DNA from 3 places in the Janthinobacterium sp. EB271-G4-3-2 genome. Region 3 is predicted to be linked to each of the others. Evidence: predicted binding sites of a transcription regulator. Region 3 holds the regulator's gene; each other region holds the start of a gene.

The links. Region 3 encodes sigma-54, which starts transcription at its own class of promoters, with help from an activator protein. Its sites were predicted from a motif close to TGGCANGNAANCTGCTTT; they were not measured.
Region 1: the regulator sigma-54 is predicted to act here: its motif matches at 5,151-5,168, upstream of adh (aldehyde dehydrogenase).
Region 2: the regulator sigma-54 is predicted to act here: its motif matches at 2,387-2,404, upstream of IGS55_RS15630 (EDSAP-1 family PEP-CTERM protein).

Annotation. Positions count from the first base shown of each region.
Region 1 covers NZ_JACYMG010000023.1:67-10,580, forward strand. Annotated here, with positions in the region: gene pedF (cytochrome c-550 PedF) at 218-703, shown strand; gene IGS55_RS27620 (substrate-binding periplasmic protein) at 719-1,552, shown strand; gene IGS55_RS27625 (TonB-dependent receptor family protein) at 1,610-3,748, opposite strand; gene IGS55_RS27630 (beta-propeller fold lactonase family protein) at 3,953-4,909, shown strand; gene adh (aldehyde dehydrogenase) at 5,255-6,775, shown strand; gene IGS55_RS27640 (DUF779 domain-containing protein) at 6,829-7,218, shown strand; gene IGS55_RS27645 (PQQ-dependent methanol/ethanol family dehydrogenase) at 7,268-9,004, shown strand; gene IGS55_RS27650 (porin) at 9,292-10,452, shown strand; gene IGS55_RS27655 (4Fe-4S binding protein) at 10,510-10,514, shown strand, end outside.
Region 2 covers NZ_JACYMG010000006.1:349,370-359,883, forward strand. Annotated here, with positions in the region: gene IGS55_RS15610 (hypothetical protein) at 1-237, opposite strand, end outside; gene IGS55_RS15615 (hypothetical protein) at 367-504, opposite strand; gene IGS55_RS15620 (hypothetical protein) at 745-918, opposite strand; gene IGS55_RS15625 (glycosyltransferase) at 1,056-2,288, shown strand; gene IGS55_RS15630 (EDSAP-1 family PEP-CTERM protein) at 2,478-3,458, shown strand; gene IGS55_RS15635 (EDSAP-1 family PEP-CTERM protein) at 3,568-4,560, shown strand; gene IGS55_RS15640 (nitroreductase family protein) at 4,595-5,695, opposite strand; gene IGS55_RS15645 (ThiF family adenylyltransferase) at 5,696-6,565, opposite strand; gene IGS55_RS15650 (methyl-accepting chemotaxis protein) at 6,648-8,222, opposite strand; gene IGS55_RS15655 (hypothetical protein) at 8,346-8,543, opposite strand; gene IGS55_RS15660 (M16 family metallopeptidase) at 8,639-10,514, opposite strand, start outside.
Region 3 covers NZ_JACYMG010000008.1:184,293-194,806, forward strand. Annotated here, with positions in the region: gene hprK (HPr(Ser) kinase/phosphatase) at 1-80, shown strand, start outside; gene rapZ (RNase adapter RapZ) at 288-1,151, shown strand; gene IGS55_RS18035 (enoyl-CoA hydratase/isomerase family protein) at 1,152-2,237, opposite strand; gene hpf (ribosome hibernation-promoting factor, HPF/YfiA family) at 2,374-2,733, opposite strand; gene IGS55_RS18045 (RNA polymerase factor sigma-54) at 2,803-4,281, opposite strand; gene lptB (LPS export ABC transporter ATP-binding protein) at 4,286-5,041, opposite strand; gene lptA (lipopolysaccharide transport periplasmic protein LptA) at 5,041-5,622, opposite strand; gene lptC (LPS export ABC transporter periplasmic protein LptC) at 5,648-6,259, opposite strand; gene IGS55_RS18065 (KdsC family phosphatase) at 6,302-6,835, opposite strand; gene IGS55_RS18070 (KpsF/GutQ family sugar-phosphate isomerase) at 6,835-7,869, opposite strand; gene IGS55_RS18075 (monovalent cation:proton antiporter family protein) at 7,954-9,933, shown strand; gene IGS55_RS18080 (GGDEF domain-containing protein) at 9,948-10,514, opposite strand, start outside.

The sequences.
Region 1 (10,514 bases), on a different contig from region 3:
GGCTTGTTATTTGCAGTAGAGAAAAACCCGATCAGCCATGGTCGGGTTTTTTTTCGTCTGGTGGTTTTGTTGGGCGCGGTCGGCTTACGCGCGCGGTGACACAAATACGTGTTGCAGCTGTTCCAAATTGATACATGGACAGCCGGATGTGGGGCATATACGCATGGCATGGCATTTGCTCTTCTTGGGTATTCACTAAAAAACCAAGGAGACCAGCATGACCTATTCCATTCGTACCCTGCTCGGCGTGGCGGCCGCTGGCGCCGTTGCCCTGACTTCCCTGCTGACCTTGCCGCATGCCTATGCGCATGGCAACGTCACGCCGCAAGGCGTCGACACCACCGGCTTGCCCAAGGTGGGCGACAAGTGGCTCGAGCAAAACCCGTATCGGGGCAACAAGCTGGCCTTGACGGTGGGCACATCGGCCTATAACCAGAATTGCGCCCGCTGCCACGGCATCGAAGCCATCTCGGGCGGCATCGCGCCGGACTTGCGCCAGCTAGACCGCGATTGTTTCAGTATCAAGAATGAGACAAAGAAACAGGCTTGCTACAAGGAGACGGACAATTACTACCTGACCACCATCCGTCACGGTAAAGTCCGCAATGGCGCCGTGTACATGCCGCCGTTCGAAGGCGTGTTCAACCAGGAAGCCATGTGGGCCATCAAGACCTATCTGGAAACCCGTAGAGAATCGAACTGATCACGAAGGAGTCCCATGCGTTCATTTCAACTCCGGGGCGTGCGCGCGATGATCTCGCTCGCTTGCCTGGCGCTGTGCGCAGCCGCGCCGGCGCACGCCGACTGGCAGAAAGTGCAACAGTCGGGCAGCCTGAAAGTGGCTGTATATAACGAGTTCGCGCCGTTTTCCGACAAGGGTGTAGGGATCGATATCGACATCGCCGAAGCGCTGGCGAAAAAGCTGGGGCTGAAACTGAGTTTGCTGCCATTTCCCGCTGGCGAAAATCTGAACGACGATTTGCGCAATATGGTGTGGAAGGGGCATTACCTCGGTTATGGCCCCGCCGACGTGATGCTGCATGTGCCGGTCGACAAGAAGTTGATGGCGGATAACGACAAGGTTGAGATCTTCGCGCCGTACTACGTGGAAACCGTGCGCCTGGCGCGCAGCGCGCAAGCGGTGCCGCAATTCGACGGCGTCGCTTCGCTGGCCGGCAAGCGCATCGGCGTGGAAAAGGTGTCGATCGCGGCCATGCTGATGCTGGGCGAAGACAATGGTAAATACCGCGACGACGTGCGCATCTTTGATACGGCCGCGGAAGCCTTGCAGCAATTGCAGGCAGGCAAGCTCGACGCCGTGCTGGCCAACCGTTCGGAAATCGAATCGGTGCTGAAAAGCGATCCTGCTTTCCCCTTGAGCGAAGTGGCGTTCGCCCGCTTGCCGCGTGCCGGCTGGGCCGTGGGCCTGGCCGTCAGCAAGCAACAGCTCGACGTGGCCAAGTTGCTGCTGGCAGCCATGAACGAGATGGCGGCCAGCGGCGAACTGAAAGCAATCTTTGAGAAGTACGGCGTGAAGGAAGCGCGGCCCTGAAGTAGCTTGCTCTGGTTTAAAAGCCCGCGCATCGGAAGAGGCGCGGGCTTTTTAGTTTTAGAAACTATATTGGGCGCTGACACCCAGCAGCCAATTGCGTCCTGGCGCCGCTTCATAGTAGCGTTTGTTGCTGTCGCCGACGATGACGGAGCCCACGTAGGTCTTGTCGAAAAGATTGTTCAGGCGGGCAAATTCTTTGAAGCGCCAGTTCCCCACGTTTTGTTTGGCGTTGAAGCGCGCATTGAACACCGTGTAGCCGGGCGCCGGTTTTTCGATGTTGCTGTCTTCCGCGTAGACCTGGTTGCTGGCCACGCTTTCCAGCGCCGCGCCAAAGCGGTCGAGCGTATCTTTCCACGCCAGTTCCGCGAACAGGTTGGCGCTGGGCACGCCAGGCAAACGGCTGCCTTCGCGCACGCTGCCAAACGCCTGGTCATACACGGCGTGCAGGCTGGTCAGTGCTACTTTTGCCGTGAAACCATATGGCAAGTTTGAGTCCAGCGACACTTCCATACCCTGGCGCAAGGTTTTACCTGCATTGCGATAGCTGGTGCGCCCGCCGCTGGACTTGTCGACCACCAATTCGTCGTTGGTCTTGATCTGGAACACGGCCGCGTTTACGTGGGTGTTGCTGGCGATTCTGGCCTTGATGCCTGCTTCTAGGTTGGTGCTGGTGGCCGGTTTCAGCTGGTAATTGAAGCCGCCACCCGTGCCCGAGTAAAACAGTTCATTCAGGGTAGGCGCCTCAAAACCGCGCGCGGCGCTGGCGTAGACGTTGACGTTCGGCGTCAGTTTATACAGCAGACCCAGCACCGGTGTCGTGTGGCTGAACTCCAAGCTGCCGCTGTCGTTGCCATTGCTGAGATAGTGGTCGTTGACCGACACTTTCATCTTGCTGTAGCGCACACCTGCGCTGAGCAGCCACGGTCCGCTTTGCCACTCCATCTGGAGATACGGATCGAGGCTGGAGACGACGTCCTGCTCGGCGCGGCGCAGCTTGCCTTTCACGCCAAACGTGTTGCCGATGTAATTTTCATAGCCAGTGCGGTCATCGCTGGAACGGCCGTAATCGATGCCGATGGTGGTGCTCAGCTTGCCGCCTGCCAGCTGGTTCACGTGCAGCCAGTTGGTGTCGATGCCGTAGAACTCACGCTGGAAGTCGACCACGCCACCTGAATGGCTGGGCGGTGCCTGGAATCCTTTGGTAAAAGCCTGGTACTGGATCACGTCGCGGTTGCCGCCATACACCATCACATGCAGGCGGTCGTCGCCGAATGATTGCTCGAAGGTGGCGCCGATTTGCTGGTGGTCGATACTCTTGCGCGTGTTGTAGCGCTCGGCCAAGGTGCGCTTCGGGTTTTGCGTGTCGCTCGCATCGGTTTCGCCGGCGCGCGGGTCGCGGGCAAACGTGGCCCAGGTGGCGCCCAGCGGATCTTGTGTGTTGCCTTGATGCAGGCTGTTGGCAACGATGGTCAGCTTGCTGTCCGCCGTCGGCTTGACGATGATCTTGCCGAAGGCTTGTTCGCGCGTGGCGGCGCTGTGGTCGCGGAAGCCGTCCGTGCGGAAGCGGGAGCCGTCGAGCACGTAGCCGATGCCGCCTGCCTGGCCTTGCGCCGTCAAGTCCACTTTGTTGGTGCCGTAGCTGCCGCCGATCACGTTCAGTTCGACGGACGGAGGATTTTGCCCATCCTTGGAAAACAGCTGGATCACGCCGCCCGAGTGGTTGCCGTAGATGGCAGAAAACGGTCCGCGCAGCACTTCGATGCGCTCGGCAGTATCGAGGTTGAAGGTGGCGGCCTGGCCTTGGCCGTCCGGCATGCTGGCAGGAATGCCATCGCTGATCAGTTTGACGCCGCGCACGCCGAACGCCGAGCGTGCGCCGAAGCCGCGCGACGAGATCTGCAAGTCTTGCGCATAGTTCTGACGGTTTTGCACGACCAGGCCCGGCACGGCGGCCAGCGCTTCTGACGCGTTGACGCGGATTTGGCCATCCTGGATGCGGGCGCTGTCGACGACGTCGATCGAGGCCGGTACTTCCTGGCTGGGGTGGGCGATGCGGCTGCCGCTGACGACCACCGTATCCATCAGTTGCCCGTTGGCCGGGGCCGCTGCCTCGGCGGCAAAGACGTGGGGGGCGAGGGTAGCGCTGCCGGCGACAAACAGGCTGGCGATGGTGTTCAGGCGGAAACGGTGCTGCATGCGGATTCTCCAATGTGAATAAAAGCCTGCTTTGGTCGCGTGCGCGGCGCAGGTCTGCATAGTTGTATCAAGCAATATGCCTGCCATGTCTCCATTGGTGGGCTGAAATTATACGCGTGTCAGTGGCACGGCGTTTGCATACAGCAATTATCAGATGCGCCGATGCCGCGCGCTTTTCCTGTGTTTTGCCATCGAAAGGTGATTATGCCCAACTTCTTCCCGCGCTTGCGCCAGGTGTGCTGGCTGCTGCCTGCGCTCGCCTGCAGCGCCCTCCAGGCCGCTCCATTTGCTTATGTTCCCAATGAAAAATCTGGCACCTTGAGCGTGATCGACACGGCGACCGACCAGGTGGTGCGCCAGATTGCAGCCGGCAAGCGTCCGCGCGGCATCGCCGCCGACCCCACCGGGCGGCAGTTGTTTGTCACGGACGCCGCCAGTAGCGCCTTGCTGCTGATCGATAACGCTGGCGGCACGCCCGTGCGCACGGTGGCGCTGGGCAAGTCCCCAGAAGGTGTCAGCGCCTCGCAAGATGGTAGTCACGTGGCCGTGGCCGTCGAGGAAAACAATAGCGTGGCCTTGCTCGATGGCCATACCGGTACCTTGCTCGCCGATATCAAGGTACAGGGACGCAACCCGGAACATGCCGTCTTCAGCCCCGATGGGCGCTGGCTGCTGGTCAGCGCGGAAGAGGCCGAACAAGTCGATGTCATCGATGTGGCGCAGCGCCGCCAGGTGGCGTCCGTCGCCGTAGGATTGCGTCCGCGCGGCATCGGCTTCAGTCCGGACTCGGGCCGCGCCTACGTGGCGTGCGAATTGGTCAATGCCGTCTACGTCATCGACATGGCCGCGCGCAAGGCCATTGCCACCATTCCCGCTGGTAAGAATGCGAATGGCATCGTGGTCCATCCGGGTGGCAAGCAGGTGTATGTCTCGAATGGTATCGATGGCACGGTGATGGTGATCGACACGGCCAGCAACGAGGTCACGGCCACTATTCCCGTCGGCAAGCGCCCATGGAACATGGCCATCACGCCCGATGGCGCCAAGCTGTATGTGGCCAATGGCCGCTCGAACAGCGTTTCCGTCATCGACACGGCCAGCGCGCGCAAGGTGGCCGATATTGCTGTAGGGGAATTGCCATGGGGTGTGGTGATTCGTTGATTCCTTGGTGGGACAGAGCAGGTGTTCCAGTCTGGTACACCTGTTCCATTGTGCAGCGGCGCAGAGGAGATGCCGCAGGGCTGGCCCGGATTGGAACAGGATGACGCCGCCTTGTTCAAAACGCAAACAGACCCACGCCTTTCACCCAAGCCCGGTGCATGTGCTGAAAAGTGCACTGGTATTGATGTTACGCCCTTGTAACAGGGGTAAAAGCGGCTAAGTTTGTAGTGGGATGGCGAGCTGGCACGGCATTTGCGGAAGACTCCGTGTACTCACCCCATCTGTACCAGGACGTTTGATTTTAATTACAGCAATTCCATTCTAATTAACCCGATAGAGGACGACATGAATCTCGCAGACATCAGCAAGCTGGGCGTAGCCAATCCCTTCAAACAACGCTATGACAATTACATCGGCGGCAAATTCGTTGCCCCGGTAAAAGGTGAATACTTTCCTAACATCACGCCAATCACGGGCTTGCCATTTTGCGAAATCGCCCGTTCCACGGCGGAAGACGTCGAGCTGGCCTTGGACGCGGCCCATGCCGCCAAGGATGCCTGGGGCAAGACTTCGCCTGCCGAGCGCGCCAATATCCTGAACCGCATCGCCGACCGCATCGAACAGAACCTGAGCCTGATCGCCACGGCGGAAACCATCGACAACGGCAAGCCGATCCGCGAAACGATGAATGCCGACATTCCGCTGGCCATAGACCATTTCCGTTACTTTGCCGGCTGCATCCGCGCGCAGGAAGGTTCCGTCGCGCAAATCGATGCGGAAACCTATGCCTACCACTACCACGAGCCACTGGGCGTCGTGGGCCAGATCATCCCGTGGAATTTCCCGATTTTGATGGCCGTATGGAAACTGGCGCCGGCCCTGGCCGCCGGCAATTGCGTCGTGCTCAAACCGGCCGAGCAGACGCCGGCGTCCATTATGGTGTTGATCGAGCTGATCGGCGATTTGCTGCCGCCGGGCGTGCTGAACATCATCAACGGTTTCGGACTGGAAGCGGGCAAGCCGCTGGCCTCGAGCAAGCGCATCGCCAAGATCGCCTTCACGGGCGAAACGGGCACGGGCCGCTTGATCATGGGCTATGCCGCGCAAAACCTGATTCCCGTCACCCTGGAGCTGGGCGGCAAGTCGCCGAACATCTTCTTTGAAGACGTGATGGATGCCGACGATGAGTATTTCGACAAGTGCCTGGAAGGTTTTGCCATGTTCGCGCTGAACCAGGGCGAAGTGTGCACCTGCCCGTCGCGCGTGCTGATCCAGGAATCGATCTACGAAAAATTCATCGAACGCGCCCTGAAGCGCGTGGCCGCCATCAAGCAGGGCAACCCGCTCGATTCGTCCACCATGATCGGCGCGCAGGCGTCGCAGGAGCAGCTGGAGAAAATCCTGTCTTACCTTGACATCGGCCGTCAGGAAGGCGCTGAAGTGCTCGCCGGCGGCGAGCGCAACACGCAGGCGGGCGACCTGGAAGGCGGCTACTACGTGCGTCCGACCGTGTTCAAGGGCAACAACAAGATGCGCATCTTCCAGGAAGAGATTTTCGGGCCCGTCGTATCCGTCACCACTTTCAAGGATGAGGCCGACGCGCTGGCGATTGCCAACGATACCCTGTACGGCCTGGGCGCCGGCTTGTGGACGCGCGACGGTTCGCGCGCCTTCCGCATGGGACGCGCCATCCAGGCGGGCCGCGTGTGGACCAATTGCTACCACCTGTATCCGGCCCACGCCGCGTTCGGCGGCTACAAGCAATCTGGTATCGGCCGCGAAAACCACAAGATGATGCTCGATCACTACCAGCAAACGAAGAACTTGCTGGTGAGCTATAGCCCGAAAGCGCTGGGCTTCTTCTAAACCGGTACACGCGCCGCGCCTGTCTTCGGGCGCGGCGCGCAGAAAGGGATGCCATGAGTGCAGCAATTGCCCGGGTGGTCGCTACCGATGCGGCGCTGGAAATGATGGACAAGTTGCGCCAGCGTCACGGCCCGCTGATGTTTTTCCAGTCGGGCGGTTGCTGCGACGGCAGCGCGCCCATGTGCTATGCGCTGGGCGAGTTCGATGTCAGCGATACCGACATCTATCTCGGCAATTTGAATGGCACACCGTTCTACATGGGACTCGAGCAATTCGAGTACTGGGAGCATACCCAGTTGATTATCGATGTGGTTGATGGCAATGGCGGCATGTTTTCACTCGACAACGGCACGGGCAAGCGCTTTTTGACGCGCTCGCGCCTGTTCAGCGATGAAGAGTGCGCCTTGCTGCATGCCCAGCCGCATGAACACCGCAAGACTTGATACACACATACTAATAAAACAGAGGGAGATGATTGTGCAGAAAAACATCATGGGGATACTCATCGGTTTGAGTTTGGCATCGCTGGCCCAGGCGGCCGACGTGGGCAATGTCACCAATGCCATGCTCGACAGCACGGCGAAGAATCCGGCCAGCGTCCTGTCGTTCGGCATGGGCACGCAGGGCCAGCGCTATTCGCCGTTGACGCAGATCAATGACAAGACCGTGGCCAAGCTGGTGCCGGCCTGGTCGTTCTCGTTTGGCGGCGAAAAACAGCGTGGCCAGGAATCGCAGCCGCTGATTCACAACGGCAAGATGTTCGTTACGGCATCGTATTCGCGCATCTTTGCCGTCGACTTGAAAACGGGCGCCAAGCTGTGGAAATATGAGCATCGCTTGCCGGACGGCATCATGCCCTGCTGCGACGTGGTCAACCGCGGTGCGGCCCTGTACGGCAACCTGGTGATTTTCGGCACGCTCGACGCCTACCTCGTGGCGCTGGACCAGAACACGGGCAAGATCGTCTGGAAAGAGAAAGTCGACGATTATGCGGCTGGCTATTCGATGACGGCCGCGCCGCTGATCGCCGAAGGCTTGCTGCTGACGGGCGTGTCGGGGGGCGAATTCGGCATCGTCGGCCGGGTCGAAGCGCGTAACCCGATGACGGGCGACCTCGTGTGGAGCCGTCCGACGGTAGAGGGCCATATGGGCCACCGCTACGACAAAGATGGCAAGGCCATCGATAACGGCGTGTCAGGCACCGCGAACAAGACCTGGCCCGGCGACCTGTGGAAAACGGGCGGTGCCTCGACGTGGATGGGCGGCACCTACGATCCGCAAACCAAGCTTGCCTACTTTGGCACGGGCAACCCGGCGCCATGGAACAGCCACTTGCGCCCCGGCGACAATCTGTACTCGTCGTCCACCGTGGCGCTGGACGTGAAAACGGGTCAGATCAAGTGGGCGTATCAAAATACGCCGAACGATGCCTGGGATTTCGACGGCGCCAACGAATTCGTCACCTTCGACATGGATGGCAAGCGCTACGGCGGCAAGGCCGACCGCAACGGTTTCTTTTATGTGATCGACGCCAACACGGGCAAGCTGCAGAACGCCTTTCCGTTTGTGAAGAAAATCACCTGGGCCAGCAGCATCGACCTGAAGACGGGCCGGCCGAACTTCATCGCCGCCGGCCGCCCCGGCGACCCGACCAAGGGAGAAGAGGGCAAAAAGGGCACGACCGTGTTTGCCGCACCGGCTTTCCTCGGCGCCAAAAACCAGATGCCGATGGCGTACTCGCCGCAAACCAAGCTGTTCTATGTGCCGGCGAACGAATGGGGCATGGATATCTGGAACGAGCCGATCAGCTATAAGAAGGGCGGCGCCTTCCTCGGCGCCGGTTTCACCATCAAGCCCTTGTTTGACGACTACATCGGCGCCATGCGCGCCGTCGATCCGAAGACGGGCAAGATCGTCTGGGAAATCAAGAACAACGCGCCGCTGTGGGGCGGCGTGATGAGTACGGCCGGCAACCTGGTGTTCTACGGCACGCCGGAAGGCTTCCTGAAAGCCGTCGATGCGAAGACGGGCAAGGAGCTGTGGAAATTCCAGACGGGCTCGGGCGTCGTGGCGCCGCCCGTCACCTGGCAGGATGGCGACACGCAATATGTGGCCGTCGTATCCGGCTGGGGCGGCGCCGTGCCGCTGTGGGGCGGCGAAGTGGCGAAGAAGGTCAATTTCCTGGAACAGGGCGGTTCCGTGTGGGTCTTCAAGCTGGCGTCGAAGTAACGGGGTGAAGCGCCCGGGCCACACGGATGGGTGTCTCCCTGTCCGCCGGGTGTTTTCTTTTTGCTGACGGCCCAGGCCGTCAGTTTTTTGTTTACCTGGATGGCCGATACGCATACTTGCGGTCAAAAAATGAACACCGTCAGTGGCGATTGATCCGCCGCTGCACACGTTCAATACGCTTTTTCTCTTTCTTCCTCTGGACCGCTCTGGGCACGCTTATTGCCAAAGCTTGAGGTACATCAATCACTGGTGTGCACACTAAAAACAGAGAAGAAAGAGGAGAAGAAATGAACACATGGATCAAGCTGGGGAGCCTCGGTGTCATGACAATCGCAGTGGTGGGCCAGGCGCAAGCCGTCGATATCAAGGCTGGCGACTGGACCGTGTCGGTGGGTGGCATCGTCAACGCCTATTACACGCAAGTATCGTGTTCGGGCGATGCGGTGGGCGGGCTGGCGCTGGGCGGCCAGGCGCTCGGTTGCGGCGGCGAAAAGGACCGCACCACCATCGGCAACGGCTTGCTGCCCAACGGCTTGATCACCTCGGCGAGCTCGCGGCTGGGCGAGTACGACGTGAAAGCCTTGATCGGCATCTACAACTCGACGGCCACGGACAGCGCCATCAGCCAGAACAGCGTGGTCGACGTGCGCCAGGCTTTCTTCACGTTTGGTAATGAGCAGATGGGCACGTTCAAGCTGGGCCGCGACTACGGCATCTTCGGCGCGAACGCAATCCTGTCCGACATGACCTTGCTGGGCTCGGGCGCGCCGGTGCAGGCGACGCAGCGGGGCCGCGTGACCCTGGGCCATATCGGCGCCGGCTATACCTATTTGGGCAACTATGGCCAGATCATGTATAGCTCGCCGAAGTCGGGCGGCATTGGCGTCGATGTGGCGCTGGTCAGTCCCGTCTCCGATACGCCCATCGTGGCAGGCTCGACCTATTCTTCGAAGTCGAGTCCGCAAGTGCAGGCGCAGCTGACGTATGCGCAGGAAGGCTTGAAAGCCTGGCTCGGCGTGAAGTCGCAAAAATTCACCTCGAAAACGCCGGGTGTCGATGACTTGACCATGCGCGGCGTGGAAGTGGGCGGCTCGTACCAGATGGGCCCGGCTGGCGTACTGGTCAACTTCCAGGGTGGCAAGGGGCTGGGCATCTTGTCCGATGCGGACCAGGGCGATACCAAGTCGAAGAACTGGCTGTTGCAAGGCACGTATAAAACGACGGACAAGCTGAAGCTGGGCTTGTCATACGGCATCAGCAAGAACGACGACAACACGGCCGGCACGGGCGGCTTGCAGTCGAACGCCAACCTGACCCTGGGCGCGTACTACTCGCTCAACAGCGCGATCACCCTGGTGGGCGAGCTGGGCCAGACGCGTTCGAAAGGTTTTGCCGGCGGCGAAGCGAAGATGAATGGCGTGTCCCTGGGCGGCATTATTTTCTTCTAACTCAACAACGCGGCGCCTTGCGACAGGGCGCCGCACGGAGCACCATGCATGCGGATAATGCG
Region 2 (10,514 bases), on a different contig from region 3:
GGTCAGCGGATCGGTGGCGACAGCGCGCAAACCCATGATGCAGCGGCGCAGGAACAGCAGTTGTTGTGCTTTCTCGGTGATGGACAGACGGCCGTCGCGTGCATAGCTGAGCAGCTTCAGACCCGACAGGCGCTTGGCATTGCGGGCAACGCAAGCACTGGGGCGCTCGGTCTTGATGCCGCGTGCAACTTGCTCCAGCGCGTCATATTCATCGGTTGTTAATTTCTCGTTCTTCATTACTTTTCCATAAAAGGCCAGGTGTTCGGCCCCCATGGTACGCGCCCCGCTGCGCATCGGCAACAGGCAACGTGAATCTACTGCCGACCGCCATGCGGCCAGGCGGCGGAAACACGGGCGCAACGACCGTTATTTGTAGCTGCGCAGCAGCAGCCATGCCAGGCCGCAACCAGCCACGGCGCCCGCCAGGGCCAGCGCCACGAGGTGTTTGCTGGTGATCACGGGCCGCCGGCCCAGATAGATTTTGTTATGCAAGGAATTGCCCACGATGGTCTCCTGTACAAGAATTTTTATGATGTCTCATTATAAGAACAGAATCGTGACGGCCGCATGACACTCAGCAGTTGGAGCTTGATTTGTATCCACAAGGCAACATTTTTGCGCATTTTTGTTGTTTAAATGGCGTGCCTCTGGCGAGGCCCGCGCCTTCCATTTCCGCTTGGAAATAAACATCGCGCGCGCCTGCCCACCGCTACCCATGGCGCGGCGCCACGGTCCGAGAACCGCTCAATGCATTTTCACGGGCGGTGGCGGCGGCGTTGGTTCCTCGACCGGCACGGGGTCGATGTGCGGCGGCGGTTCCGGCGGCGGCTTGAGGGGATCGCCTTCCGGCGGTGGCGGCATATCGGGTTCGGGCGTGCTGTGCGCACGCAGCGGGGCAAGATGAAATTGTGGCTGCATGGTGGCCTCCTTTACCCCACTGTAGCCGATGCAGCCAAATCCTGGCGCCCGCCATTGGCCGGCGGCGGGGAACTAAACGGCGTGGCGCCACTCCAACTTTGCAGGCATCCTCTCCAGCACGAGTGCAAGCGATCTCCATGGCGCGCAAGAAAATCCTCTTTATGGCCGAGGCAGTGACCCTGGCCCATGTTGGCCGCCCCCTGAGTCTGGCCCAAGGCCTGGACGAGGCAAAATACGAGGTGCATTTTGCCTGCGCCGATGGGTATGACTTTTGTTTCAAGCAAGCCCCCTTCCGCCGCTGGCGTATCGACAGTATTTCATCGCTGCAATTTCTGCAGGCGCTGGCGCACGGCAAGCCCGTGTATACGGAAAGCACCTTGCACGCGTATGTCGAAGACGACTTGCGCCTGCTCAATGCCGTCCAGCCCGACCTTGTAATCGGCGACTTCCGCCTGTCGCTGTCGGTCAGCGCGCGCCTGCAGCGCATCCCCTACATTACCGTCAGCAACGCCTACTGGAGTCCCTGGGTGCGCCAGCACTACACGGTGCCCAACCTGCCCCTGACGGGCGTGCTACCCATCTGGCTGGCCGATCCCCTGTTCCGCCTGATCCGCCCGCTGGCCTTCGCTTCGCACGCCGTGCCCCTGAACCGCGTGCGCCGCCGCCATGGCTTGCCATCGCTGGGCAGCGACCTGCGACGCATCTATACGGATGCCGACCGCACCTTGTACGCGGATATTCCGCAACTGTTCCCGCCGCACGGCATGCCGTCCACGCACGACTACCTGGGCCCCGTCATCTGGGCGCCGCCGCTCGACTTGCCGGACTGGTGGCAGCGCCCGGAACTGAGCAGCGGACGGCCCATCATCTATGTCACCCTGGGCAGTTCCGGCCAAGGGCAATTGCTGCCGCGCGTGCTGCGCGCGCTGGCGCCCCTGCCCGTCACCGTACTGGCGGCCACGGCCGGCACGATCCGCGTCGATGCCGTGCCGCCGAATGCCTATGTCGCGCCCTTTCTGCCGGGCGACGCTGCCGCCCGGCGCGCCAGCCTGGTGATCTGCAACGGCGGCAGCCCCACCAGCCAGCAAGCGCTGACGGCAGGCGTGCCCGTCATCGGCATCGCCGGCAACCTCGACCAATTTCTCAACATGCACGGCATCGTGGGCACCGGCGCCGGCCTGCTGCTGCGCGCCGACCGCTTCCAGGAAACCGCTTTGCGCCATGCCGCCACGCGCATGCTCGACGATGGCCGGGCCAGGCTGGCGGCGCGCCAGCTGGCCACGGCCATGCGCGACTATGTGCCAAGGCAACGCTTGCTGCCCCATATCCACGCCCTGCTGGGCTCGTTGCCGCAGGATGGCCAGCCTTGAAAAGCTGGCGTCGGTTTTTCTTACAGCGCATCCGGCAAAGCTTGCACCGCGTCAATAAAAGCACGCCAAGTCGTTGATTTCAAAAGAACCTCATGCGTTGGCATGGAAGTCGCTAGGTACTGGCCATGAGCACCTGCCGACAGGTCTCAGGCAAGACTTCCAGACTCACTCAACCATGAGGTGAATGACATGAAACTTTCTAAACTGAAACTGCTCCCGGCCGCAGCGGCATTGGCCATGCTGTGCGCGGCCGGTAGCGCACAAGCGGGCGCCTACGGCTATTCGTACAACAACATCTTCGGCCTGGTGATCGCCGTGCCGACGGGCCAGATCACGGTGGCCAACAGCACCACCATCTCGCGCAGCACGGCCACCCTGAATGGCGTGAGCGTCATCAATGGCGGCGCCGGCTCGCTCGACGCGCCGCGCGCCAACGTCGGCCCCGTCATCAAGGGCGAAAACGACTTCACGCAACAAGGTCCCATCGGCACCTTTTCGCGCGGCGATGCGCAGATCGTCAGCACGCAGTTCCCGTCGTTCCCGCCCGGCTCCACCTCCACCCAGGCCGTCAACGTGGCCGAAGCCCACCTTGACGGACCTGCCGGCACGGCCGATGCGTCCGGGCGCAACGGCTCGACGACGGGCTTCTCGGTCGATTTCATCGTCGGCTCGCCCACGGCAACCTTGAGCTTCGACTTCCTGGCATCGCCCTTCATGCAGGTCTTCCTGCAAAGCACGGTCGGGCAGCTGTCCACGGCCACGGCCAACCTGGTCGTCACCTTCACCATCACGGACGCGGCCGGCGCGACGGTATTCAACTGGACGCCAGACGGCGTGATCGGCTCGGGCATCTTCGGCGGCACGGAAAACGCCGACGGCGCCAACCTGAACACCAGCCTGGCGACCAATTTCCTCACGCGCGGCAACCTGTTCACCTACGACCCTTCCGGCTGCGGCACGCCCACGGGCACCGGCGTGGGTACGGCGTGCGGCAGCAACTTCAGCTCCGTCAGCAATGCTTTAACGGCCGGCAACTACACCTTGACCTTGAATGCGGTGGAAAGCGTGGACCTGGTGAAACAGGCGGTGCCGGAACCTGGCACTCTGGCACTGCTGGGCCTGGGCCTGGCTGGCCTGGGCTACGCCCGCCGCCGCAAAGTTACCGTCTGAACCAGGCAACAGGGGGGATTCACAGGCGAGGGAGTCTCCTCGCCTTTTTTTATGCGGCAAGCCTGTCGGTTTTCCTTACAACGCGGCCGACCGGCAGATGAGGATTTTCATGACTATATTTTCTTGTACCCGCTTGCCAACGGCCCTGCTGGCCTTGCTGTTACTGGCCGGCAGCGGCACTGCCAGCGCCGCCGCCTATGGCTATTCCTACACCAGCGTCTTTGGCCTGGTCATCAGCAACCCCACCGGTTCCACCACCTTGATCAGCAATATCGACGTGTCGCGCACCACCGCCACGCTCAATGGCAGCAGCGTCATCCACGGCGGCAGCAACGAGATCGACGCGCCGCAAGCGACACGCGGCGCCGTCACCAAGGGACAAAACGATTTTACGCAGCAAGGCATGGGCAACGCCGCGTATGCGCGCGGCGAGGCGCAAATCATCACTTCGCAAATTCCCCCGTTCCCGCCGGGCTCGACCAGCACGCATACCGTGAATGCGGCAGAAACCTTCCTCACGGGCGGCGGCAGCGCCGACGCCTCGGGACGCAACGGTTCCAGCACGGCCCTGGCCATCAATTTCGTCGTCGGCCAACCGGGCGCAACCCTGGCCTTCAGCTTCCAGGCCCTGCCCTTCATGCAGCTGTACCTCGATGCGCTGGCCGGCACGGGCTCGGCGGCCACGACGAATATGGCGATGACGTTCAGCATCATCGATGACAATGGCCAGATCGTCTTCAACTGGGCGCCCGACGGCAACCTGGGCTCCGGCATCCTGGGCGGCACCGAACTGGCCGACGCCGCCAACCTCAATACGGGCTACGCGCAAACGCCGCTGACCAGCGGCAGCGTGTTCACCTACGACCCCAGCGGCTGCGGCGCGCCCACGGGCACGGGCACCGGCAAGACGTGCGGCGGGCAATACGGCGCCGTCACGGACAATCTGGTGGCGGGCAACTACACCCTCGTGTTGAACATGCTGAACAGTTCCGAACTGGCCTACGTGCCAGGCGTCACGCCAGTCGCGCTGCCCGGCACCTTGCCGCTGCTGGCGGCGGGCCTGGCGGCGCTGGCTTGCCTGGCGCCACGGCGCCGGCGCTGATGCCGACGCCGTGGCGCGCACGGCGTCACGCGCGCTACTGCCCCGTTGTGGGCGCCACCAGCAAGTCTTGCAGCGGACGGCGCAAGGAGCGCGCACTGGCCGCCGGCCCCGCGCCGATGCGCCCGAGGAACACGGCCCGCTCGACCGCCGCCGCCCCCAGCGCGGCCTGGCATTGCACGGCCAGTTCCTGCGCCATTTCCTGCATGCCATCGGTGCGCGAAAAGGTGCGCCGCTCGCGCACATAGCGGGCAAAGATCAGCGGCGTCAGTTCCGGCTGCAATTGCAGTCCCAGTTGCGTGGCCGTGAGCCAGAAGCGCTGCATGGCGCGGCCGGCCGCCACGTAATCGTCGATATGGCGCGGCGGCGCATCGGCCAGCAGCACGAAATGCGCGGCACAATACAGGCCCGGCAGCAAGTCCATCTGCAGCCGCGGGGCAATGGTGCCGCCCAGCCAGGTATTGAAAAAATCCACGCGGCGCCAGCTGTGCATGACCCAGCGCATCAGGCGCGCCGTCATCGCGTCGACGCCGAGCGCCTGCTCCGGGATGCGGTCGCTGCTGAAGCGCGCCCCCCATTCGATCACGTCGCGGTGCACCTTGTGCGCTTCGGGCATGGTCAGGCGCAGCTTCGCATTGTCGAACATCAGCCGCGCGCAGGCCAGGCGCGCGCGCCCGCCTTCGAACCACTGCACGCCGTAGCCGGGCGGCAAGCTGGCCGCCAGCGCCGCCTTTTCGCTGGCGCGCAGGCTGCGCGTGCTGAGCCGCCGCCGCTGCACGCTGCGCTGCGGCAGGAACGCCGCCAGCGGATCGGCTTGCATGCCAGGGCTGTCGATCAGGTGCACATCGAAGGTGGGCAGGGTATCGGGCATGGACAAACGCCGGCGCGCTTCCATGCGCAAGCCATGGCTGCTGGCCGCCAGCGCCATGCTTTCGAGCAAGGCGCCCAGCGATAGCTGGCTGGGATGGCCGTCGAGGTCGTACACGCAGTGGCTGCGCGTATCGAAGCCATGCACGACCACGTGCCGCGGGTCCACGACTTCAAAGCGCCACGGCTGCGTGTTGTCGCCGCTGGGCGCCCAGCGCGCCTGGTCGAGGATGCTTTCCAGCACGGGATCGTTCAACAGTGCTTGCGCCATTTATGCCCCCTGCGCGGCGCGTCGCCGCTTGATGATGGCCATCGTCAGGCGCTGCAGCGGATGACGGTTGCCGCCGGGACGCCAGGTATGCACGAGCTTGTTGCGATAGGCGTCGAAATGCACGCCGTGTGGCGCCGCCATCACCTTGCCGCGTTTCAACAAAATTTTCAAGGCTTCCGTGGCGGCCGCGCCCGCGCACAGCTGGCAGCCCATGATGGTCGACGGCCCGCGCCGCTCCTTCAGGTTGATGGCGGACGGGTCGACCAGGTAAGGACCGTGCAAGCCGGCCGGCGCCAGCCCGACGAGAAAGCGCAATGCCTTCTCTTCTTCGGGCAAGTCGCCCCAGCCAAAATACTCTTCGAACGTCATGCCGCCCGGCATGAAGCTGAGCACGGCCGTGCCCATGCCCAGCGGCGCGGCCGTGATGGCGGGAATGCCCAGGCGGGCGCAGGTGGCGAAAGTGGCCTGGCGCGCGGGAAAGGCGAAGAAATCCAGGCCGTCCACGTACAGGTCGACACCGGCAAAGAACTCGGCCAGGTTGCTGTCGTGTATGCCGTCGGGGAACTGCTTGATGTCGAGTTCGGGATTGATGTCGCGCGCCATCTGCGCCAGCACGGCCACCTTGGGCTGGCCCAGGGTGGACACCATGGCGCCGGCCTGGCGATTGAAGTTGGCGATATCGAAGGTGTCGAAATCGGCGATATGGAAAGCGCCGATACCCAGCCGCGCCAGGGTCAGCAAGTGCACGCCGCCGACGCCGCCCATGCCGGCGATGGCCACGCGCTTGCCGCGCAAGCTGTCTTGCTCCGCCTGCGTGACCCAGCCCAGGTTGCGGGCAAATGCCGCGTGATAGGAAAAACCATCTGTCATGCTTACCTCTACTATGCGTCCGCTAAGGACCAAGAAGAGTTCGACAGATGGTCAGGCGATAAGTTCCCGTTATGACGAAAACTTAGCGGGCCAGCCGGCGCTGGGCCGCCTGCGCCGGGCGTGGCGCCCCTGCCACTGCGCCCACCTTGAACACGCTGACGATCTGCGCCAAGCCCGCCGCCTGCTCGTTCATCGCCTGCGCCGCCGCCGATGCCTGCTCGACGAGGGCCGAGTTTTGCTGCGTCATGTTGTCCATCTCGACGATGGCCTGGTTGATCTGCTCGATGCCGGCGCTTTGTTCGGCGCTGGCGGAGGAAATCTCGGCCACGATATCGGTCACGTGCCGCACGCTGGAGACGACTTTTTCCATCGTCTCGCCGGCCAGCGCCACCAGTTTTTCACCGGCGCCAACCTGCTCGGCGGAACTGTCGATCAATTGCTTGATCTCCTTGGCGGCCGCGGCCGAACGCTGCGCCAGGTTGCGCACCTCGCTGGCCACGACGGCGAAGCCACGGCCCTGCTCGCCCGCGCGTGCCGCTTCCACGGCCGCGTTCAGGGCCAGGATATTCGTCTGGAAGGCGATGCCGTCGATGACGGCGATGATGTCGCCGATCTTTTTCGACGAGGCATTGATGGCGCCCATGGTGTCGACCACTTGGCTCACCACGCCGCCCGCCTGGCTCGCCACTTGCGAGGCGGAAATGGCCAGCTGGTTGGCCTGGCGCGCATTGTCCGCATTCTGGCGCACGGTCGAGGTCATTTCTTCCATGGTCGACGCCGTTTCTTCCAGCGATCCCGCCTGCTGCTCCGTGCGCGCCGACAGGTCGTGGTTGCCCGAGGCGATCTCGCCCGACGCCGTGGAAATCGATTCCGCATCGGTGCGCACCTGGCTCACCAGATGGGCCAGGTTGTCGCGCATGGCCTTGATCGCCATCAGCAAACTCGACGTGTCGCCGGGGCGCGTATCGATATGCGTGGTCAGGTCGCCCTGGGCGATTTGCGCCACGATGGCCGCTGCATAGTCGGGTTCGCCGCCGAGCTGGGCCAGGATGCGGCGCAGCATCAGGGCGGCCAAGGCGCCCACCACCAGCATCAGCGCGCCGCCGATGGCCAGCAGCACACCCGCCTGAGCCCAGAACTTGTGGTTGATGTCATCGATATACGTGCCCGTGCCGATCAGCCAGTCCCACGGCGCAAATTTCACCACGGCATACATCTTTGCCACCGGGTCCTTCACGCCTGGGCGCGTGCCGTCCGCCTGCACCAGGCCGATGCGGCTGGCGGCCAAGGCCACGCGGTAGCGGTCGCCCGACTGCTTCATGTTCTTTTGCGGCACGCCGATGCGCGACGCGTTTGGATGCACGTACAGCAAGTCCGTGCTGAAATCGCGCACGAAATAATACATATCGTCCTTGGCGAAGCTGCCGATGGCCAGCTTGGCCTGCTGCTGGGCCTGCTCACGCGTGAGCTTGCCCGACTGTTCCAGCGCATATGCCTTTTCCACGGACGCGTTGGCCAGTTCCACCAGCACCGTCAATTGCTCGACCCTTTCCGCCATCATGGTCTGGCGCAAGGAATACAGGGAAAATGAAGCGATGAGGACGATGCCCAGCAAGGTGCTGAAACACAGGAGGAGAATGCGCGAACGGAGTGTCATGGGTGCCTGGAAATAAATAGAAGAATTAATTGCCCAATGGAAATCTTTTCAGAAAAGCAAAACGGGCGGCGCTACCGGGCTGTGCCCGGCAGGCACCGCCCGCTGTAAGTCGTGTTGAGAAGGTCAGGCCAAGGCTTCCTTGGCCGCCTCTTCCGGCGTCAAGCCGTCGTAGAACTGGTCGGTAAACCACTCGACCTGTTCTTCGATGTGGTCCTGCGCCTGCGCCACGGTGGCGCCGCCAGCCACGAGGAAGCCTTCGACCTCGATACACCAGTTGATCAACTCCAGGGTTTCCGGATCGAGCTCTTCTTTCTTAGCCATCGTATTTCCTTGCTTGTTAAATTGCGATATCACATCAATAAGCGGCAGTTTAACAGCTTCGCCATGCTGCCGCCCATGCAGATCAAACACGACGGTTACTTGACGGCAACATTTTTGCGTTCCGGATACATTACCACCTGCACATAATTGTGCATGTCCAGATAGCGCTGCGCCGCCAGCTTGACGGCTTGCGGCGTGATGGCGCGCACGCGCTGTTCGTAGCGCAGGATGTGCGCGGGGTCGCGTCCCTGCGTCACGGAACCCATCAGCTGACTCATCCAGTAGCGGTTTTCGCGCAGCGACTTTTGCTGGCGCGTGATCCAGTTCAGCTTGACCTTTTCCAGGTCGGCCGCCGATGGCCCGTCCGTCTTCATCTTGTTGATTTCGGCAAACGCGGCGGCGATCACCTTGTCCACGTTTTCGGGTCCCGTCGGCAAGTTCAAGGCCACCGAATAATGGCCATACGGGTGCTGGCCCATCGAGGTTTCGAAGCCGCCGCCATAGATCATGCTCATCTTTTCCCGCAGCACTTCGATGACTTTCAGGTTCAGCACTTCGCCCAGCGCCTGCAAGGTCAGCTTTTGCTCGTCCGAATACGCCACCTCGCCATTGAAGGTGATGGAAATCGTGCTCTTGGGCTCGCTGCCCATGTAAATCTCCTTCTTGACGACCCCGGTCACCGGGCGCATGCCCACGTCGCGGTAGGCATGCGGCACGTCGCCCACGGGCAAGGTGCCCAGGTAGCTGGCGATCAGCGGCTTGATCTTGTCGAGCTCGAAGCTGCCCGCGAAGATGAAGGTCATGCCGCGTGCGCTGGAAAAGCGCTGGCGGAAGATGTCCAGCGAACGGTCCAGGCCCACCTTGTCGAAGTCGGCCGCGCGCGGCACGCCATCGACGCGCGGGTTGTCGCCAAACATGGCGTGCTGGATGGCGTCGTAAAACACGGCTTCCGGCTGCGCCATGCTGTTTTTCGCCAGGTCCTGCTGCTTGCCGATGAAGGACTGGTACAGGCCAGCATCCTTGCGCACGTCATTGAAATACAAATACACCAGTTGCAGCATGGCTTCCACGTCGGCGCTGCTGGCCGAGCCGCCAAAACCTTCGCTCAGCTCGCCCAGCGACGCGCCCACGTTGACCGTCTTGCCGGCCAACACTTTTTGCAAGTCCAGCGGCGCCAGGTCCTTCAAGCCCATGCTGCCGACCACGGCGCTGGCGTAGCGGGCGTTGTAGATGTCGGCGTCGCCAAACAGCGACTGGCCGCCGAAGCGCGTCGAGCCCATCAGCACCTGGTCATTCTTGAAGTCCGTCGGTTTCAACAGCACGCGCACGCCATTGCCCAGGGTCAGTTCCGTCACGCCAATGGCGCTGTTCAACTTTTCCGAGACGATGCCGCCGCCGGCCGGCGGGCCATCCATCAGCTTGCTGGCCAGGACTTTTTCCGTGCGCGGCTCCACCTTTTGCTGCTCGGCCTTCGCCACGGCGTCGAGCAATTGCCGCTGCGTCGGCACAGTCGAGGCCGCACCGCCCGCCTTCGGCTCGGCGCCCATGAAGACCACCAGTTTCTTTTGCTGGTCGGGAATCACCTTGGCCACCGTTTCGTTGATTTCCTGCAAGGTTACCTGCGGCAAGAGTTCCTGCGCGTACAGCAATTCATTGGCGATGCCGGGGACGGCCTCCTGCTCCAGGAAGTTGCGCGAATACTCGGCCACGAAACCGGCCGAATCGGACTTGTCGCGTTCGCTGTAGGCGCGCTCGTAATTGCGCAGCATGTCCTTGCGCGCGCGGTCCAGCTCATCCTGGCTGAAGCCGAAGCGGCGCGCCCGCTCATCTTCCTGCACCAGCGCATCGACAGCCGGCTGCACGCCGCCCTTGCCCAGCAAGGCATACGCGCTGAACGATTCATAGCCGCGCACCAGCTTGCCCATGCTGCTGCCGCCCTGGATGAACGGGGGATTGGCTTGCTGCGTCAAT
Region 3 (10,514 bases):
ATACGATTTTGCAGCTGCGCGGCATCGATACCTTGCAGGAGTTCATGGAGAGGCAGAGGTTAGCGATGAGTGGCGATTAGCACCGTAGGTCGGATTAGCGGGACAACGTCCCGCGTAATCCGACAACATTGTTGGCGTCGCGGGTGTGTCGGCTTACGCGCTACGCGCTAAGCCGACCTACGATCTGTCCCAGGATTTTGCTTAACCAACACTACGACCCAATTGCAATAATTTGTAAAGATAATTGCCTTGGAGCAGAGTGCCGATCTTTATTGTATGATCAGGCTATGCATATCGTCCTTATCACCGGAATATCCGGCTCCGGTAAATCCGTCGCGCTCAATGTGCTGGAAGATACCGGCTATTATTGTGTCGACAACCTGCCACCGGCCTTGCTGCCCAGCCTGGTGCAAACCCTGCTCGACGAAGGTACACCGCAACTGGCCGTCGCCGTCGATGCGCGCAGCGCCGAGTCGCTCGTCAGCCTGCCGCACAATGTGGCGCTGCTGCGCGACCAGGGGCACGACGTCAAGGTCATGTTTTTGACGGCCACCACGCATTCGCTGGTGGCGCGCTTCTCGGAAACGCGGCGCAGCCATCCGCTGTCGCACGAATTGCGTCCGAACCAGAATCCGGCCAGCCGGCGCACCCTGATCGAGTGCATTTCGGAAGAGCGCGAACGCCTGTCGGCCATCGAGCAGCTGGGCCACGTGATCGACACGTCGGAGCTGAGCGCCAACAAATTGCGCGCCTGGATCAAGGATATCGTCGCCTCCGAACGCGCGCCGCTGACCCTGTTCTTCGAATCGTTCGCCTTCAAGCTGGGCGTGCCGCTGGACGCCGATTTCGTCTTCGACGTGCGGGCCTTGCCGAACCCGTATTACGACCTGGCGCTGCGCCCGCTCGACGGCCGCGACGCGCCTGTGATCGCCTTCCTTGACGCGCAGCCGAGCGCGCTGGAACTGCTGGCCGACATCCGCGCCTTCATCGAGAAATGGCTGCCGTCATTCAAGTCCGACAACCGCAGCTACCTGACGGTGGCCCTCGGTTGCACGGGCGGCCAGCACCGCTCCGTGTACATGGCGGAACGGCTGGCGCAATACTTCGGCCCGAATGAACGGGTGGTGCTGCGCCACCGCGAACGTAGCTAGTTAATTCAGGTGGCGCAGCGGATGCGCTGACGCCGGCCAGACGGGGGCGAAGAAGCGCGCCACCATGGCCGCGTCGACCCCGTCCAGGCTGGCAGGCTGCCAGCGCGGCGCATTGTCCTTGTCGACCACCAGCGCGCGCACGCCCTCGAGCACTTCGCCATGCTCGAAATTGTGGCCCACCACCGTGCGCTCCATGCGCAGGCAATCGGCCACGCCCAAGTGAGCCCCCCGCTGCAGCAATTCCAGAGTTACCGACATCATCAAGGGCGAGCGCAGGCGCATGGCCGCCAGGGCCTTGCCGGCGAATGCGCTGTCGTCCTGCGCCAGCGAGGCCATGATGGCCGCCACGGAGCCGGCGCCGAAATGGCGGTCCAGCGCCGCGCGCGCCGCCGCCAGCGAGGAGACGCCGGCCTGTGCCTGGAATGGCGCCGCCAGCGCCTTGATGGCCACCGGCAAGGCCTCGCCCGGCGTCGACTCGAACAGGGCCAGCAGCGCCCCCATCTGCGCCTCGGGCAGGTAGACATCGGCCAGGTCCATGTACAGGGCGTCGGCCGCGCTGATCGTCAAGCCCGTCAAGCCCAGGTACAGGCCCAGCTGGCCGGCCAGGCGGGACAGGAAATAGCTGCCGCCCACATCGGGAAACAAACCAATATTGACTTCAGGCATGGCCATGCGCGTGCGGCCCGTGACGATGCGCAAGCGGTTGCCGGGCCCGGCTTGCGCCACGCCCATGCCGCCGCCCATCACCACGCCATCCATCACGGCGATATACGGTTTCGGATAGAAATGAATCACATGATTTAACGCGTATTCTTCCGTAAAGAAATCTTCCAGCAAGGCGCTGCCGCCTTGCGGCGTGGCCAGGCCGGCATCGTAAAAGAAACGGATGTCGCCGCCGGCGCACAGGGCTTTCTCGCTGCTCGAGCGGATCACCACGGCGTCCACCTGCGGATCGTCGCGCCAGGCCAGCAGGGCCGCGCTCAGGGCGCGCACCATCTCCAGCGACAGGGAATTCAAGGCCTTCGGACGGTCGAGCACGATATGCCCCGTGCGGTTGCGGATGGAAGTCTGGACGAAGTCGCTCATGGCAGGCGTGAAAGAAGTGAAAGTACAAACATTCTAGCGCCTGCGCGGGGAACATTGCGTTCAAAAGGTACGGGCGCAAAAAAGGGCGCAATGTGCGCCCTTAGTTGATCACAACCGGTTGAAAGTCGCGGGCCGCTTAGGCGGGGGCGAATTCTTCTTCCGAGCTGTCTGGCAGATGCTTGATCGCCTCTTTACCGTGCCCTTGCACTTTGGTTTTGTATTTCATCACTTGCCTATCGAGCTTGTCGATCAGGGCATCGATCGCGGCATACAGGTCTTGTGCCAGGCTTTCCACATAGACAGTTTTGCCACTTAAACGCAGGTTGACTTCGGCCTTTTGACGTTTTTCTTTCTCTTTGAGGTTATCCACGGTCAGAATCACGGCGATATCGATAACTTGATCGAAATGACGTTTCACGCGCTCCAGCTTCGTTTGTACGTATTCACGGATGGCTGGTGTCACTTCGAGATGATGTCCGCTGATGGTGAGATTCATACACACTCCTAAAGATGATCGGGTTCGTGCGGTCCATCCTATCCGGCCCGCAGAGGAACCGAAAAAAACTTACAAACACTTACGCAGGCTCACTGGCGGAATTTTCAACGCTTCCCGGTATTTGGCAACAGTACGTCGCGCAATCACCATGCCTTGTTCCCCCAGCATGTCCGCAATCTTACTGTCGGATAAAGGATTTTTAGGGTCTTCTGCTCCTGTCAGTTGCACGATCAATGCCCGTATCGCCGTCGATGACGCTTCGCCCCCCGCTTCGGTGGCGACGTGGCTACCAAAGAAATATTTCAACTCGAACATGCCGTGCGGGGTCAGCATGTACTTTTGAGTTGTTACCCGCGAGATAGTACTCTCGTGTAAACCCAGTGTATCAGCTATTTCACGGAGCACAAGGGGGCGCATGGCAACGGCTCCGTGCGAGAAAAAGTTCTTTTGTCTTTCTACTATCGCCTGTGCCACGCGCAGGATCGTGTCGAAACGCTGGCGCATATTCTTGATCAGCCACTTGGCTTCCTGCAACTGTGCGCCCATGGCGCCCTCGCCCTTGCCCTGCTTGAGCAAGTTGGCATACATGGCATTGACGCGCAGGCGCGGCATGACGTCGTTGTTCAGGGTCACTTGCCAGCCATTGCGCGCGCGCTTGACGACGACGTCGGGCACCACGTAATCGGACACGTCCGAGGCGAATACGGCGCCCGGATGCGGATTGCACTGGCGAATCACCGTCTGTGCTTCGCGCAGGTCTTCATCGTCGCAGTCGAGGGCTTTTTTCAGCTTGTTGAAATCGCGCTGGGCAAACCAGGCCAGGTGCTTTTCCACGATGACGAGGGCCATGCGCCGCGTCACCATGGCAATGTGCGGCAAGCGCTTGATTTGCAGCGCCAGGCATTCGGACGCATTGCGCGCGCCCACGCCGGGCGGATCGAAACTTTGCAGCAGCGACAAGGCCGTGCGCATCTCGTCGGCATCGATTTCCAGCTCTTCCGGCAGACGCGCCAGGATGTCGTCGAGCGTCTCTTCCAGGTAGCCATTGTCGTCGAGCGCGTCGATGATCAGCTCGACCAGCGCGCGGTCGCGCAACTCGAGCACCGTCACGCGCATCTGCTCCATCAGGTGTTCGCGCAAGGTGCAGTGATGGGCTTCGAGTTGCGGGCGCGAATCTTCGTCGTCGGGCGCCTTGCCCCGGCTCGCCTCGCTCCAGTCGCTGTCGCCGCCGTCCGCGGCGGCCGGGCCCTCGCCCGCCTCGCCGTCAAAGGTTTCCGCTTCGGCCGGCGTGGCAGGCGCCTCCTGGCCTGGCGGCTGGGGCGGCGCTTCGGCCGGCGCGGCCGTGGAACTCAAGGCCCCGTCGGACAGCAGGCGCAGCGAACGGTCGAGCGGGTCATCGAGGCGCTCGAGCAAGGGATTGTCCGTCAGCAGTTGCTCGAGCTCCTGGTGCAATTCCAGGGTCGACAATTGCAACAGGCGTATCGATTGCTGCAACTGCGGCGTCAGTGCCAGGTGCTGCGAAGTGCGCAGCTGCAATGATTGTTTCATTGGCTTACATGCGGAAGTGTTCGCCCAGATAGACCCGGCGTACCGACTCGTTCGCGATGATGTCGTCGGGGCGTCCCGACGCCAGTACCGAGCCCTGGTTGATGATGTAGGCACGGTCGCAAATACCCAGCGTCTCGCGCACATTATGATCGGTGATCAGCACGCCGATATTGCGCTCCTTCAAGAAGCGCACGATGCGCTGGATCTCGATCACGGCGATCGGATCGACGCCGGCGAACGGTTCGTCGAGCAGCACGAAACGGGGATCGGTGGCCAGCGCGCGGGCGATTTCCACGCGGCGGCGCTCGCCGCCCGACAGGGACAGGGCCTGGTTCTCGCGCAACTTTTCAATCTGCAAATCGGCCAGCAGTTTATCCAGGCGCTCCTCGATCTCGGCCTTCTTCAAAGGACGGCCTTCGACGGTCTGGATTTCCAGCACGGCGCGGATATTGTCTTCCACCGTCAGCTTGCGGAAGACGGACGCTTCCTGCGGCAGATAGGACAAGCCCATCTGCGCGCGGCGGTGGATCGGCAGGCTGGAAATGTCCACGCCGCTGATGTCGATGCTGCCGCCGTCCGACGGCACCAGGCCGACGATCATGTAGAACGAGGTGGTCTTGCCGGCGCCGTTCGGACCCAGCAAACCCACCACTTCGCCGCATTCGACTTGCAGCGAGACATCATGCACGACTTGCCGCTTGCCATAGGTTTTTTGCAGACCGCGAACGATCAGGGTGCTGCCGCAACGAGTATTGTCCATTATTTCTTTCCTGGCGCAGGCGTGGCCGGCGCTTTCTCCGCTTGGGGCGCCTTGGTCTTCGGCTGGATCACCATGCGCACGCTGCCGCCATCGGAGGTGCTGGTGCCGCTGTCGGAATTTTCCATCTTGAATACTTCCTGGCGGCTGTCATACGAGATGAAGGCGCCATTGGCCACGTCGGTCACTTTCGTGCCTTCCAGGCGCGTCAGCTTGGCCTTGGAAAACAGTTTCACCACTTCCGTCTTGTTGTCGTATTCCACGCGCTCCGCCTCGCCTTCGACCCACAGGTCGCCCGCGCCGTCGCGCTTCTGGCGGAAGGTGGCCAGCTTGCCGGGATCGGCCCAGAAGGTGATGAACTGGTAGCCTTGCGGGTCTTCCGTGATCAGGGCCCGGCCCGCCTTCATGGTCAGGGTGCCCTTGACCAGCACGACGTCGCCCGTCAGGGTACGCACTTGCTTGACGTCATCGACGTGGCCGCTACGTGCCGTGATGACGGCTTCCTTCTCGGAATCGGCCTTCTCGGCATGCGCCACGCCCATGATGGCCAGCGAAAATACGGTCAACAGCAAGATATTCTTCATAGTAGGGTTTCCTTGTTTCATTCTGTCATTGTGCCGCCGCGGCCGGGCGCGGTTTCGGCGGGAGGACCATGCGCAGCGCATTCTGCACTTCCACCACGCCGGTGGCGTTATTGGCCTTCATGCCGATGCCATTGAGGCGCGAGGTGCCCGTCAGGATATCGACAGGCACGTCCGTTTCCATTCTTTCCTCGTCCGGAAACACCGTCAGCGCCTCCGTCCTGACCGTCAGGTTCTGCGCCTTCGGACTGGCCGCGCGGTCGATCACGACCTTGCGGTGCAGTTGCAGCCGGGTATTGTCCTGGTCGATATGCGCCAGTTCCGCATTCATGTTCAACGGCGGCATGCCGGGCGTGAGCTTGCGCACGAAGGGCTGGTCGATATCGGACGAATCGTCCAGCGGATAATGCGTGAGCTTGTTGCCCGACACGATATAGCTGGGCTTACCCGTCAGATCCATGCGCACCAGACTGAAATTGGTGATGAAATAGTCGGGCTCATCCAGATGCTTGCTGGCCTTGATATCCTGGCTATTCTTGTTCATCACTTCGAGCAGCCAAAAGCTGGCCAGCGCGACAACAACCGCGCCCAGCAGGGTAAAAATCGTGCGCCAGCGATGGGCGCCTCCTGGCTTACGCATAGGGTTTCACTCTTTCAAAGATCACTGGCGGCAAGGTACGCCTCACTCCAGGAACGGCGCCATGACGCGCGCATAGTTGTCCTGGGCGCGCAGCAGGAATTCGCAGATTTCGCGCACCGCGCCGCGGCCGCCGCCGGCCTGCGTCACATGGTGCGCCAGGTCCTGCGCTTCCGGACGCCCGCCCGGCACGCTGACGGCAAAGCCCACGCGTTTCAGGATGGGCGCATCGATGACGTCGTCGCCGATATAGCCGCATTGTTCTTCCGTCAAGCCCGTCAGCGCCAGCAGTTCGCGAAACGGCGTCAGCTTGTCGTGGCCGCCCTGGTGCACATGGGTAATGCCCAGGTCTTGCGCGCGGCGCGCCGTAATGGCCGAGCGGCGCGCGCTGATGATGGCCGTCTGCACGCCCGATTCCTGCAGCAGCTTGATGCCCAGGCCATCATACACATTAAACGTTTTCATCATCTCGCCATCGGGGCCGAAATGCAGGCTGCCGTCGGTGAGCACGCCATCGACGTCAAAGATCATCAGTTTGACCTTGGCCGCGCGCGCCAGGTTGTCCGCTACGCTGTCCATCAGATCACCTTCGCTTGCGTCAGATCATGGATATGCAGGGCGCCCACCAGCTTGCCGTCGGCATCGACGACCAGCATCTGGTTGATGCGGAACTGCTCCATCACGGCCACGGCATCGACGGCTAGGCGTTCGGGAGCGATGCTGCGCGGCTGCGCATGCATGACGTCGCGGATCGCCACTTGCGTGAAATCCTGCACGCGCTCGAACATGCGGCGCAAGTCGCCATCCGTAAACACGCCCACGGGGCGGTTGTCCGCATCGACGATGGCCGTCATGCCCATGCCCTTCTTCGTCATTTCTTCCAGCGCCTGCAGCAGGGATGCCTCTACCGGCACTTTCGGCACCCGTTCGCCGCTGCGCATGACGTCATGCACGTGCGTGAGCAGGCGGCGGCCCAGGGCGCCGCCAGGGTGCGAGCGGGCGAAATCTTCTTCCTTGAAGCCACGCAAGTCGAGCAAGGCCACGGCGATGGCGTCGCCCAGGGCCAGGGTGACGGTGGTGCTGGCCGTCGGCGCCAGGTTCAGCGGACAGGCTTCTTTCTCAACAGAAATATCCAGGTGCACGTCGGCCAGCTGGGCCAGGCTGGAATTCGGTTTGCCCGTCATGGAAATCAGTACGCCGCCCATGCGCTTGACGACGGGCATGATGGCCATCAGTTCGGATGATTCGCCCGAATACGATATGGCAATAAAGGCATCGTCCGAGGTAACCATGCCCAGGTCGCCATGGGCCGCTTCGGCCGGATGCACGAACAGGGCCGGCGTGCCGGTGGAAGCGAGGGTGGCGGCAATCTTGCGCGCGATATGGCCGGACTTGCCGATGCCGGAGACGACGACTCTTCCTTTGCATTGCAGCAACAGCGCCACGGCGCGGCCCACGCTGTCGTCCGTGGCCAGGCGCGCGTGCAGCGCAACGATGGCGTCGGACTCGATCTGCAAGGTGGTGCGGGCCAGCGCGACAGCGCGCTCGGTCGTCGCTTGCATGTCAATTCGATCAAAAGCTTTCAGCATTGTTTTTTCATGGGTTACACTCATGCCCAAAGTATAAACGAATTAGGAAAGCAAAAAACTTGCCAGTCACAACAAACAACGATTTCCATTGACCGTACCGGGCAACCCATGTTTTCCTCGCTTGAACTGACCCTGATGTTACTCGGCAGCGCCGTGCTGGGCGTGGTCGCTTTCAGAATGTTGCATTTGCCGCCCATGCTGGGCTACCTGGCCGTTGGCATCGTCATCGGTCCCCACGCGCTGGGCCTGGCGGCGGAAAACGAAGCCAGCCACACTTTGGCCGAGTTCGGCGTCGTCTTCCTGATGTTTTCCATCGGGCTCGAGTTTTCTCTGCCCAAATTCCTCGCCATGCGGCGCATCGTCTTCGGCCTTGGCATGGCGCAGGTGGTCACCACCATCATCGCCACCGTCGTCTTCGGCTGGTTCGTCGGGCGCTACCTGTCCGCGTACATCCACCTGAGCTGGCAAGCCGCGTTCGCCCTGGGCGGCGCGCTGGCCATGTCGTCGACGGCCATCGTCTCGAAAATGCTCACGGAGCGGCTCGAGCTCGAAAGCGAACACGGGCGCAAGATCATCGGCATTTTGCTGTTCCAGGATCTGGCCGTCGTGCCGCTGCTGATCCTGATCCCCGCCCTCACGCGCGATTCGGACAATCTGGCCGAAACCCTGGCCTGGGCCGGCGGCAAGGCCCTGGTCGTACTGATCTTGCTGCTGTTCATCGGCCAGAAGATGGTGCGCGGCTGGCTGACCATCGTCGCCAAGCGCCGCTCGCAAGAATTGTTCATGCTCAACCTGCTGCTGATCACCTTGGGCGCGGCGTGGATCACGGAACGGGCCGGGCTGTCGCTGGCCCTGGGCGCGTTTGTTGCCGGCATGCTCATTTCCGAGACGGAATTCAAGCACCAGGTGGAAGAGGATATCAAGCCCTTCCGCGACGTACTGCTGGGCCTGTTCTTCATCACCGTCGGCATGCTGCTCAATATCCGCGTGGTGCTCGATAACTGGTGGCTGGTGCTGCTCTTGCTGTGCGGCCCCGTGCTGCTGAAATTTGCCCTGATCGCGGGCCTGGCGCGGCTGTTCGGGTCCAGCAACGGCGTGGCCCTGCGCACGGGACTGGGGCTGGCGCAGGCGGGCGAGTTCGGCTTCGTGCTGCTGAACCTGGCTGGCGGCATCAAGCTGATGGACCCGTTCGTCGTGCAGGTGGTGCTGGCCTCGATGGTGCTGTCGATGCTGGTGGCGCCCTTCCTCATCGCCAAGTCGGACGCCATCGTCATGAAACTGGCGGCCAACGACTGGATGATGCAGTCGCTGGCGCTGACCAGGATCGCCACGCGTACCATGGCATCGCAGAAACACGTGCTGATCGCCGGCTTCGGGCGCAGCGGGCAAAGCCTGGCCACCCTGCTGGCGGAAGAAAAAATCGAATACCACGCGCTGGACCTGGACCCGGAACGGGTGCAGGAAGCGCAGCTGGCCGGCGCCAACGTGTCGTATGGCGACGCGGGCCGGCGCGAAAGCCTGGTGGCGGCCGGCATCTACCGGGCCAGCGCCGTCGTGATCACGTATGCCAACACGCCTTCGGCACTGAAGTTATTGCACCTGCTGAACGAAATGGCGCCGACCTTGCCCGTCATCGTGCGCAGCCACGACGATACCGACCTCGACCAGTTGAAGAAGGCGGGCGCGGCCGAAGTGGTACCGGAATTGATGGAAGGCAGCCTGATGCTCGCTTCGCATGCCTTGATCATGATGGGCGTGCCCTTGCGCCGCGTGGTGCACCGGGTGCAGGCGGCGCGCGAGGAACGCTATGCCTCGCTGCGCGGCTATTTCCACGGTTCCAGCGACGCGGGCGACGATGCCGAGCTCGAACGCTTGCATACGGTTACCGTCAGCGAAGACGCGCATTGCGTGGGACTGCCCTTGAGTGCGGTCGACGTGGCCGGCTGCGGCGCGTTTGTGACGGCCATTCGCCGCGGCCGCGGCCGCGTAGACGTTACGCCCGAGACGCAGCTGGCCAGCGGCGACGTGGTGGTGCTGCGCGGCACGGCCGACGCCGTGGCCAAAGCCGAGACCTTGCTGTTGAAATAATCAGCCGATCTTGATCAACTGCGCTGCGCCGACCAGCTGACGACCTTGTTACGTCCATCGGCCTTGGCCTGGTACAGGGCCTGGTCGGCGTGCGCCACCAGTTGCTGCGCCACCGTTTCAATCGGCAGCAGCGCCGCGTCCGCTTCCAGGCTGGCCACGCCGATCGACACGCTGACCCACGCCTGCGCGCTGCCCGGCAAGTCGAACATGGTGCCGGCGATGCTGGCGCGGATGCGTTCGGCAACGAAGGTCGCGCTGTCGAGGTCGGCATCGATCAGCAGCACGACGAATTCCTCGCCGCCGAAGCGGCCCAGCGCATCGGAGCGGCGCAATTCCGTGCGGATGCGCGTGGCCACTTCGCGCAGCACTTCATCGCCGCCCTGGTGGCCATGCGTGTCATTGACCAGCTTGAAATGGTCGATGTCGATATACATGCATGAAATACAATAATTCTGGCGCCGCGCGCGGGCGATCTCTTCCAGCAAGCGGCGGTCGATATAGCGCCGGTTGTAGACACCCGTCAGGGAATCGGTCAAGCCGATGTATTTGAGCATTTCATTGCTGATCACGTTTTCCAGGCA